DNA from 2 places in the Brevibacterium sp. UCMA 11752 genome. Region 1 is predicted to be linked to the other one. Evidence: riboswitches for the same ligand, from Rfam matches in the RefSeq annotation. Region 1 holds a riboswitch; the other holds the start of a gene.

Region 1 (4,211 bases):
GGAGTCCACGGAGCCGACGAAGGTGAGATCATTCTGGGCGGACGATCCCAGAAATTCGCAGCGCCGAAGGACGCACAGAAGGCGGGAGTCGCCACAGTCTTCCAGGACCTCTCCCTCTGCGAGAACCTCGACGTCGTGGCCAACCTGTTCCTCGGCCACGAGAAGACCCGCGGCGGTGTTCTCGACGAGGTCACCATGGAAGCAAGGTCGTGGGAGCTGCTGCGCAGCCTGTCGGCGAAGATCCCCAGTGTCAGGGTGCCGATCGCGGCTCTCTCCGGCGGTCAACGTCAGACGGTCGCGATTGCCAGGTCCCTCCTCGGCGAACCCTCGATCGTGATGTTGGACGAGCCGACCGCGGCCCTCGGCGTTGCGCAGACCGCCGAGGTGCTCAACCTCATCGAGCGGCTGCGTGAACGTGACCTCGGAGTGCTGCTGGTCAGCCACAACATGGCCGATGTCCAGGCCGTGTGCGACCGTGTCCATGTTCTGCGTTTGGGCAAGGATGCCGGTGACTTCCCAGGTGACGAGCGCACGGACGTGCTGGTCGCCGCGATCACGGGAGCCAACGACAACGTCGTGACTCAGAGAGCGACCCGGAGGGGTGAGCGTCGATGACCCGCAACTCGTTCATCACCGACGAACGCATTTCGAGCGAGGGGTTCCTTGCGACATTCGTTCGTCGAGTCAAGGAGGGCCAGCTCGGCTCATTCCCAGTGATACTGGCGCTCATCGTCATCGTCGTCGTCTTCCAGTCGGCGAACAGCAAGTTCATCTCACCGGCCAACTTGGTCAATCTCTCCACACAGGTCGCGTTCTTGGCGATCCTGGCGCTGGGCATCAACCTCATCCTGCTCCTCGGTGAGATCGACCTGTCGTTGGCTCAGCTGGGTGGACTCTCTGCCTCACTACTGGGTGTGCTGGTGGTCAGACAAGGGGTCCCGCCCCTGATCGCGCTGGTCATCATGCTGGTGTTGGGCCTCGTCGTCGGAGCGATCCAGGGGTGGTTCTTCGCGGTGGTCGGCATCCCGGCCTTCGTGGTCACACTGGCCGGTCTGCTGGCGTTCACCGGACTGACTCTGACGACCTTGGGAGTGCAGAAGAACCTGTCGATGGCCGATACCTTCGCCTTCGACTTTGCCAGCTTCTACTTCCCAGCCATCTGGGCCTACGTGTTCGGAGCAGTTGCAGTCATCGGCTTCGGTGCCGGGATCATCTACTCGAAGCTGCGCCGTCACAACGAGGGACTCGACAGCCCGAGCTGGACCTCGGTGATTGTGCGCATCGTGCTGCTGGCAGCCATCGTCTTCGGCTTTCTCATCCTGGTCAATCAGGACTTCGGACTGGCGATGCCGTTCTTCCTCATGATCGTCATCGCGATCGGAATCGACCTGGTGCTGCGCAAGACCAAGTACGGGCGTTCGATCTACGCTGTCGGCGGCAAGGTCGAAGCCGCCAGGCGCGCAGGTATCAGGGTCACCTGGGTGCGCATCAGCGTATTCATGGCCGCCGGTGTTCTGGCAGCATTGTTCGGCTTCATCAAGACCGGTGTGACGACAAACGCGGGATCGACGCTGGTGAGCACGCAGGACCTGCTCAACGCGATCGCCGCCGCGGTCATCGGCGGCACCTCGCTGTTCGGCGGTCGCGGCACAGCCTGGGCCGCCGTGCTCGGTGCCCTGGTCGTCGGTGCCATCAACAACGGTCTGTATCTCATCGGCTTCAACTCCGATGCCCAGCAGATCATCACCGCGCTCGTCCTGCTCACGGCCGTCGTCATCGACGCCCTGAGCCGCCGCGGACAACGCTACGTCGGACGCGGTTAGCTGCCGAGAGACGCAGATAGCCCCGCTCGATGCGGTAGCGAAACGTCGAGAGCAGAGCTGAGCCTCGAGAGCGCACTCCCTGGAGTCTGCTCTCGACGCTCAGCTCTGCTCTCAATGAAACCTGTTCCTCGCCGAGGTGGGGCTGAGGTTCCAGCTCGGCAGTCCCGGGGCCGCTGCATCAGCCCTTCTCGGGCGCCGGCATCGGCGGTGCTGGGACTGAGCTGATACAGTCGTGGGCAATGACATGGGGTGCCTGACGCCGTTCGCGTGAGGCTGAGAGAACACCCATCGAACCTGATCTGGGCCATACTAGCGAAGGGATCGTCATGGTTGACTTCGACCTGCGTTCTGCCAATACACGACTGCGTGCGAACAATCCACTGATCCAATGCATCACGAACACCGTCGTGCAGCAATTCAGTGCCAACGTGCTCCTGGCCATCGGCGCCGCTCCGGCGATGCTCGACCACGATGCCGATGCCGCACAGTTCACCCGCATCGCCAGTGGACTGCTGGTCAACTTCGGCACCGCCACGAACCAGCAGTTCCTCGCCGCCGACGCCGCCATCGACGCAGCCAACGAAGACTCCAAGCCATGGGTGCTGGACCCGGTGAGCATCGGAGCCGTCGACTTCCGCACCACGCGAATCCGCCGCGCGGCGAACTCTTCACCCACAGCCATCCGCGGAAACGCCTCCGAGATCGCAGCCCTGGCCGGCATGGGTTTGGGCGGGCGAGGTGTGGATTCCACTGACGAAGTTGATGCGGTGATTCCCGCCGCGGCCGCACTGGCCCGGTCCACGGGTGCCATCGTTGCCGTCTCCGGACCAAGGGACGCGATCGTCGCTCACATCGACGGTGCCGATCGTGTCGTCCGCCTCGACGGGGGTCACTCCTATATGCCACTGGTCATCGGCACCGGCTGCTCACTCGGCGCAGTCACCGCTGCCTATCTCGTGGGCGCAACGACCGCCTCGGCGAGGTTCGAGGCCGTCGTCGCCGCCCACGCTCACTTCAAGGTTGCTGGTGAAGCTGCCGCTGAGGGAGTACGCGGACCCGGCAGCTTCTCCGTGAACTTCCTTGACGTGCTGCACACGGTAACGGGCGAGGAGCTGGCAAGGATCCAGGTCGAAGCAGGCACAGTCGCAGCAGGCACAGTCGCAGCAGGCGCCGTCGGGGCCGACGCGGTCGGGGCCGACGCGGTCGACGGAGCACAGTCATGAGCCCCTCGATTCCCGAGGTGAATTCCCGCCTGGCCGGTATCGACGCACGCCTGGCCGGAATCGATACTCGGCTCTACCTCGTCACGGACTCGGCCCAGTGCCGAGAAGCCGGACGCAGCGTCGCCGATACCGTCCGCGAAGCTGTGGCCGGGGGAGTGGGGATCGTGCAGGTCCGGGACAAGGACATCGACGACGATGCGTTCTACACGCTGACCTGCGAGGTCATCGCCGCAGTCGACAGCGCGGTGGCCGACAGTACGAGCCTCGACTCCGCTTCGGCAGGCGCGGAACGCAGTGTGCCCATCGTCCTCAACGACCGCGTCGCCGTCGCCCAGCGCCTCCTTGCCGAAGGTTCGCACGTCCACATTCACGTCGGACAGTCGGATACTCCGGTCGAACAGGTGCGCGAACTCATCGGCCCCGAACCGCTCATCGGCCTGTCGGCGGCCAACAGCAGCGAATTCGCAGCCGCCCGGGACTCCGGCGTTGTCGACCTCGTCGGAATCGGGCCTGTCTACGACACCACGACGAAGACCGATGCACCCGATGGGATCGGGCCGGACCGCCTCGGCGAGCTGGTGAGCGAAGCAGAACTTCCGGCGGTCGCCATCGGAGGAATCAGCACTGCTCGTGCCGCCGAACTGCGCGGCCGGGGACTTGTCGGGATCTGTGTGGTCTCGGCGATCTGCCGCGCCGAGGATCCGCGTGCTGCAGCCGAGGAACTGCTCGCACAATTCGGCGACGGACGTGCGGAGGCAGCGCGATGACCACGCGTCCACCCATCGCACTGTCCATCGCCGGCACCGACCCCAGCGGGGGAGCCGGCATCCACGCCGACCTCAAAACCTTCACCGCCCGCGGAGTGCTGGGCACCACGGCCATCACGGCTCTGGTCGCGCAGAATACGCACGGCGTCTCTCGGGTCTACGGAATCGATGATGACTTCGTCTCGGATCAGCTCGACAGCGTCCTGGACGATATGCCCGTCGACGCCACGAAATCGGGGATGCTCGGCTCACGGTCTCTCGTGGAACTCGTCGTCGCGCGAGCGGCCCAGAGCCACCTGGGCTTCTACACCGTGGACCCGGTCATGGTCGCGACCTCCGGGCACCGCCTCCTCGAGGTCGATGCCGTGGCCGCGGTCCGTGACCACCTGCTGCCGGTC
Region 2 (4,211 bases), 1.3 Mb from region 1:
CAGGGCGGCCGTCCCCCAGGTGCGTTCGTCACCTATCCCGGCGCTCGGGACTCCGCTCCGCCGCTGGCAGAGATAGGCATCGAACTTCCCGGATCCATCTACTTCGCCGGCACCTCCACCGTGTGGGGCGGCGGAGGAATGGCCTTCTATGACCATCACGTACCAGGCCCCACACCGGCCAAGGCATATCTCATCACGGCCCAGCAGTTCGCCGATGTCGCCGATCAGGAGATGAACCGGCCGCCTTCATCGGACAACCCGCTGGAGACACTGGCCTGCGAACTTCCCGTCGGCTCCGCCCACTCGGTGGGGCCAGGCGGATACGAGACCCTTCTGGTTCTCGACCGCGCAGATTCGATCCCGATGGTGACGTTCACAGCTCCGCACGGATCGGATGCAGTCACCCACACCATCCCCGGTGAACCGTACCTGACGATGCTGCGCCTCGGCGTCGAAGAGGTCAGTTCTGTCTCGACCGTCGGTTCAGTTTCGACGCTCAACTCTGTCGCAGCGACTCCCCCGCCCGCAGCTGCACAAGTGTGAGGTCGAGCAGGGGTGTCTGCACACCGAGGTCAGCGGCTGTTCGCGCGAGGTGGCCGAGGATGTGCTCGGTTTCGCTGGGCAGACCCGAGGTCACATCGCGATAGAGCGATGAGGTGAATGACGAGCCCTCGGCGGTGAGCATGGCCAGAGTCATGTCCCTGACCTCGGCCGAGACCGGGTGTCCCCCGGCGCTCGCAACGGCTTCGAGCTCGTCGACGATTCCCACGATGTGCGATTGTCCGCCAGCCGCCATGATCGCTCCGACCGGGGCCCGGAACAGGCAGGTGACGACTCCTGCCGCGGCGATGAAGATCCACTTCTCCCACAGGGCGTCCGTGATGTTCTCAAGGATCTGCAGTCTGTAGCCGGGAACGTCAAGAGCCTCGACGATGGGATCGGGGACGACTCCCCCGTCGAGGTCGCCGATGGTCATGATAGCCAGGTCGGTCATCTGGTGGATGGCTCCGTCCTTGATCGTTCCGACGATCTTGACCAGACCGCCCAGAACCTGGCCGGGGAATTCCTCGACCAATCGCTCGATCTGAGCCATGCCGTTGAGGAACGGAATGATCAGGGTCTGCTCCCCCACTGCGGGTCTGATGTCGTCGATGATCGATTCCAAGCCGTTGGCCTTGACCGCGACGATCACGAGGTCGAAGGGAGTCGAATCCTGGCGATCGGCAGCGGCGGAGTCGGCAGCTGCCGGATCAGCCTGGGCGAGGTCGGCGGCGGTGAGGACGGGGATGTGATTCGTCCGGTCCTCACCGGGGGCGACGAATCGCAGGCCGTTGGCACGCATCGTCTGCGCTCGTGCCTCGCGGACGAGGAACGTGACATCGCGATCTGCTTCGAACAGGCGGGTGCCGAACGCCCCGCCGGTCGCGCCGGCTCCGGCGATGAGTATCTTCACTGTGTGCTCTCCCATGTCAGATAGATTCCTTTGCTGTTGCGCCGCGCGCTGTCACAATGCCTGTTTGAGTTCCGCAGCCGCGGCCGCGGGGTCCTCTGCTGCGGTCACCGCACGGACGACGACGATGCGCTGCGCACCGGCGGCTCTTACCTCCGTGAGGCGCTCGACGGCCGAGATCCCGCCGATCGCGAACCAGGGCTTGGACGCGCTGGAGGCGAGCGCGCGCAGGGGGTCGGTGCCGATGGCTGGTCTGCCGGGTTTGGTAGGGGTCTCCCACACGGGACCCAAGCAGAAATAATCGATCTCGGGATCCGCCTCGGCGGCATCGGCCTGGGCAATGGAATGGGTCGAGCGGCCCAGGATCACATCCGGGCCGAGGACCGCGCGGGCCTGTTCGCTGGTGAGGTCGCCCTGGCCGACGTGGAAGACATCGGCGCCGACGAGGAGGGCCACATCCGCGCGGTCGTTGACGGAGAAGAGCTTCTGGTGCCGGTGGGCTGCGTCCCTGAGCACCTCGAGTGCTTCGATCTCGGCCCGGGCTTCGAGGCCCTTGTCGCGCAGCTGGATGATGTCGACGCCACCGGCGTAGGCGGCATCGAGGAACTCTGGGAGATCGCCCTGCACGCTGCGGGAATCGGTGCAGACATAGAGCCTAGCCGTGCGCAGCCGGTCAAGACGTGTGCCCCTGTCTGTGGCTGTATCCGTGTCTTGGAGTGCGGCGTCCATTGTCATATCTGCGGCCATGCTCCTAGAGTAGAGGAGTTCGCGGGAGCCTCATAAAGGGGCTGAGAGGGCTTTGTGCCGACCGTTCAACCTGATGCGGATCATGCCGCCGGAGGGAGCAGCACGTGCACGTCATCGTTGTGGGAGCTGGAATCATCGGCTTGTCCACCGCCTGGAATCTGCGCCGACGCGGCGTGCGCGTCACTATCGTCGATCCTGCCCCTGCCATGGGTGCCTCCCATGCGGCGGCGGGAATGCTGGCCCCGGCCGCCGAGGTGGTGTGGGGGCAGTCGCCCCTGTATCCGCTCATGCGTGCCTCGGCGGACCTCTACCCGGACTTCGCCGCCGAGCTGACTGCCGCCTCGGGCCATGACCTGGGACACTCGAGCACCGAGACCCTCGTGTGTGCCGGTGACCGGGCCGACCTCGCCTCCCTGCGTGAGCTCATGAACCTGCAGTCCTCTGCCGGTTTCGACGTCTCCCTCATCGCGGGCTCCCGGGCCCGTGACCTGGAACCGTCCCTGGCACCCGGGGTGTGCGGAGCCGTCACGATCCCCGGAGATCATTCGATCGATCCCCGTCGAGTCACCGGTGCACTGACAGCCGTCCTCGGTGATGACATCGTCCGGGCCTGCGTCACGGGTCTGCTCAAGGCAGCAGGGCGCACTGTGGGCGTCGAGCTCGACAATGGGACGAGGTTAACTGCTGATCAGGTCATCGTCGCCGCTGGCGCTTCGTGCAATGACATCGTGGGGGTACCGACGCTGCCTCTGCGCCAAGTATGGGGTGAGGTGATCAGACTCCGGGCGCCGAAGGCCCTGGCCCCACTGCTGACGCGCACGATCCGCGGTCTGGTCAATGCTCGGCCCGTCTACATCGTGCCTCGTCCCGATGGCGAACTCGTCCTCGGGGCCACGAGCCGTGAGGACGGCCGGTCGGGAACCAACGCCGGCGGAGTCCACCAGCTGCTTCGTGATGCAGAGCGCCTCGTCCCGGCCATCCTCGACTGCGAGATCACCGACATCACCACCCGCGCCAGACCGGGCTCACCCGATGACGTGCCGATCATCGGACGCATCGATCCCGGCTGTGTGGTGTCCACCGGCTTCTTCCGGCACGGCATTCTCCTCGCCCCGCTGGGTGCAGGCCTCACCGCCGACCTTGCCACCAGAGCCGACACCTCATGGGCGCCATCGGGGTCACTGGAAGCAGTGGGACCGGAACGCTTCGATTCAGAGCACCCACCGGCGGACACACAGGACGCTCAGCAGCACACCGTTTCGATTCAGCAACCAGCAGGGAGTCATCCGTGACCGACACCATCACCATCACGCTCAACGGCGAGCGCCACGCACTCGCCGGTCCCACCACAGCCAAGGACCTCATCTCCGGCATCGTCGACAAGGAGATCGGCACCGACGGCACCCCCGTCGACGGCAGTCGCCTGGGCATCGCGCTCGCCGTCGACGGTGAGGTCATCAGGCGCGGACAGTGGTCGGGCTTCACCCTGGCCGAGGGCCACAGCGTCGACATCGTCACCGCAGTGCAGGGAGGCTGATATGACCTGGAACGTCGACGAAGTGACTCTGAACTCCCGGCTCGTCATGGGCACCGGCGGCGCAAGTTCGCTGAGCATCCTCGAACAGGCGCTGGAAGCATCGGGCACAGAACTCACGACCGTAGCACTGCGCCGCTACGACGGCACTGCCCAGGACTCGGTGTTCGCCCTGCTGCAGCGTCTGGGTATCCGCATCCTGCCCAATACGGCTGGATGCTACACGGCCAGGGATGCTGTGCTGACTGCCCGATTGGCCAGGGAAGCTCTCGAGACGAACTGGGTCAAGCTCGAGGTCATCGCCGATGAAGAGACCTTGCTGCCCGATCCGGTGGAGCTGTTCCGGGCCGCGGAGGAGCTCGTGCTCGACGGCTTCACGGTCTTCGCCTACACGAACGACGATCCGGCCCTGGCCAAGAGGCTCGAGGATGCCGGGGTTGCTGTGGTCATGCCTGCCGGTGCTCCGATCGGCAGCGGGCT

What was found. A riboswitch is a leader RNA that binds a small molecule or an ion and turns the genes downstream of it on or off. The one in region 1 is predicted to bind thiamine pyrophosphate.
Region 2: another riboswitch for thiamine pyrophosphate. It lies ahead of thiO (glycine oxidase ThiO); the one in region 1 lies ahead of thiM (hydroxyethylthiazole kinase).

The regions. Positions count from the first base shown of each region.
Region 1 covers NZ_JACBOS010000003.1:1,911,531-1,915,741, forward strand. Annotated here, with positions in the region: gene HU144_RS08530 (ATP-binding cassette domain-containing protein) at 1-615, shown strand, start outside; gene HU144_RS08535 (sugar ABC transporter permease) at 612-1,823, shown strand; TPP riboswitch at 2,059-2,162, shown strand; gene thiM (hydroxyethylthiazole kinase) at 2,150-3,046, shown strand; gene thiE (thiamine phosphate synthase) at 3,043-3,813, shown strand; gene thiD (bifunctional hydroxymethylpyrimidine kinase/phosphomethylpyrimidine kinase) at 3,810-4,211, shown strand, end outside.
Region 2 covers NZ_JACBOS010000003.1:3,229,742-3,233,952, forward strand. Annotated here, with positions in the region: gene HU144_RS14470 (histone deacetylase) at 1-543, shown strand, start outside; gene HU144_RS14475 (ketopantoate reductase family protein) at 497-1,468, opposite strand; gene thiE (thiamine phosphate synthase) at 1,505-2,185, opposite strand; TPP riboswitch at 2,209-2,312, shown strand; gene thiO (glycine oxidase ThiO) at 2,302-3,489, shown strand; gene thiS (sulfur carrier protein ThiS) at 3,486-3,734, shown strand; gene HU144_RS14495 (thiazole synthase) at 3,736-4,211, shown strand, end outside.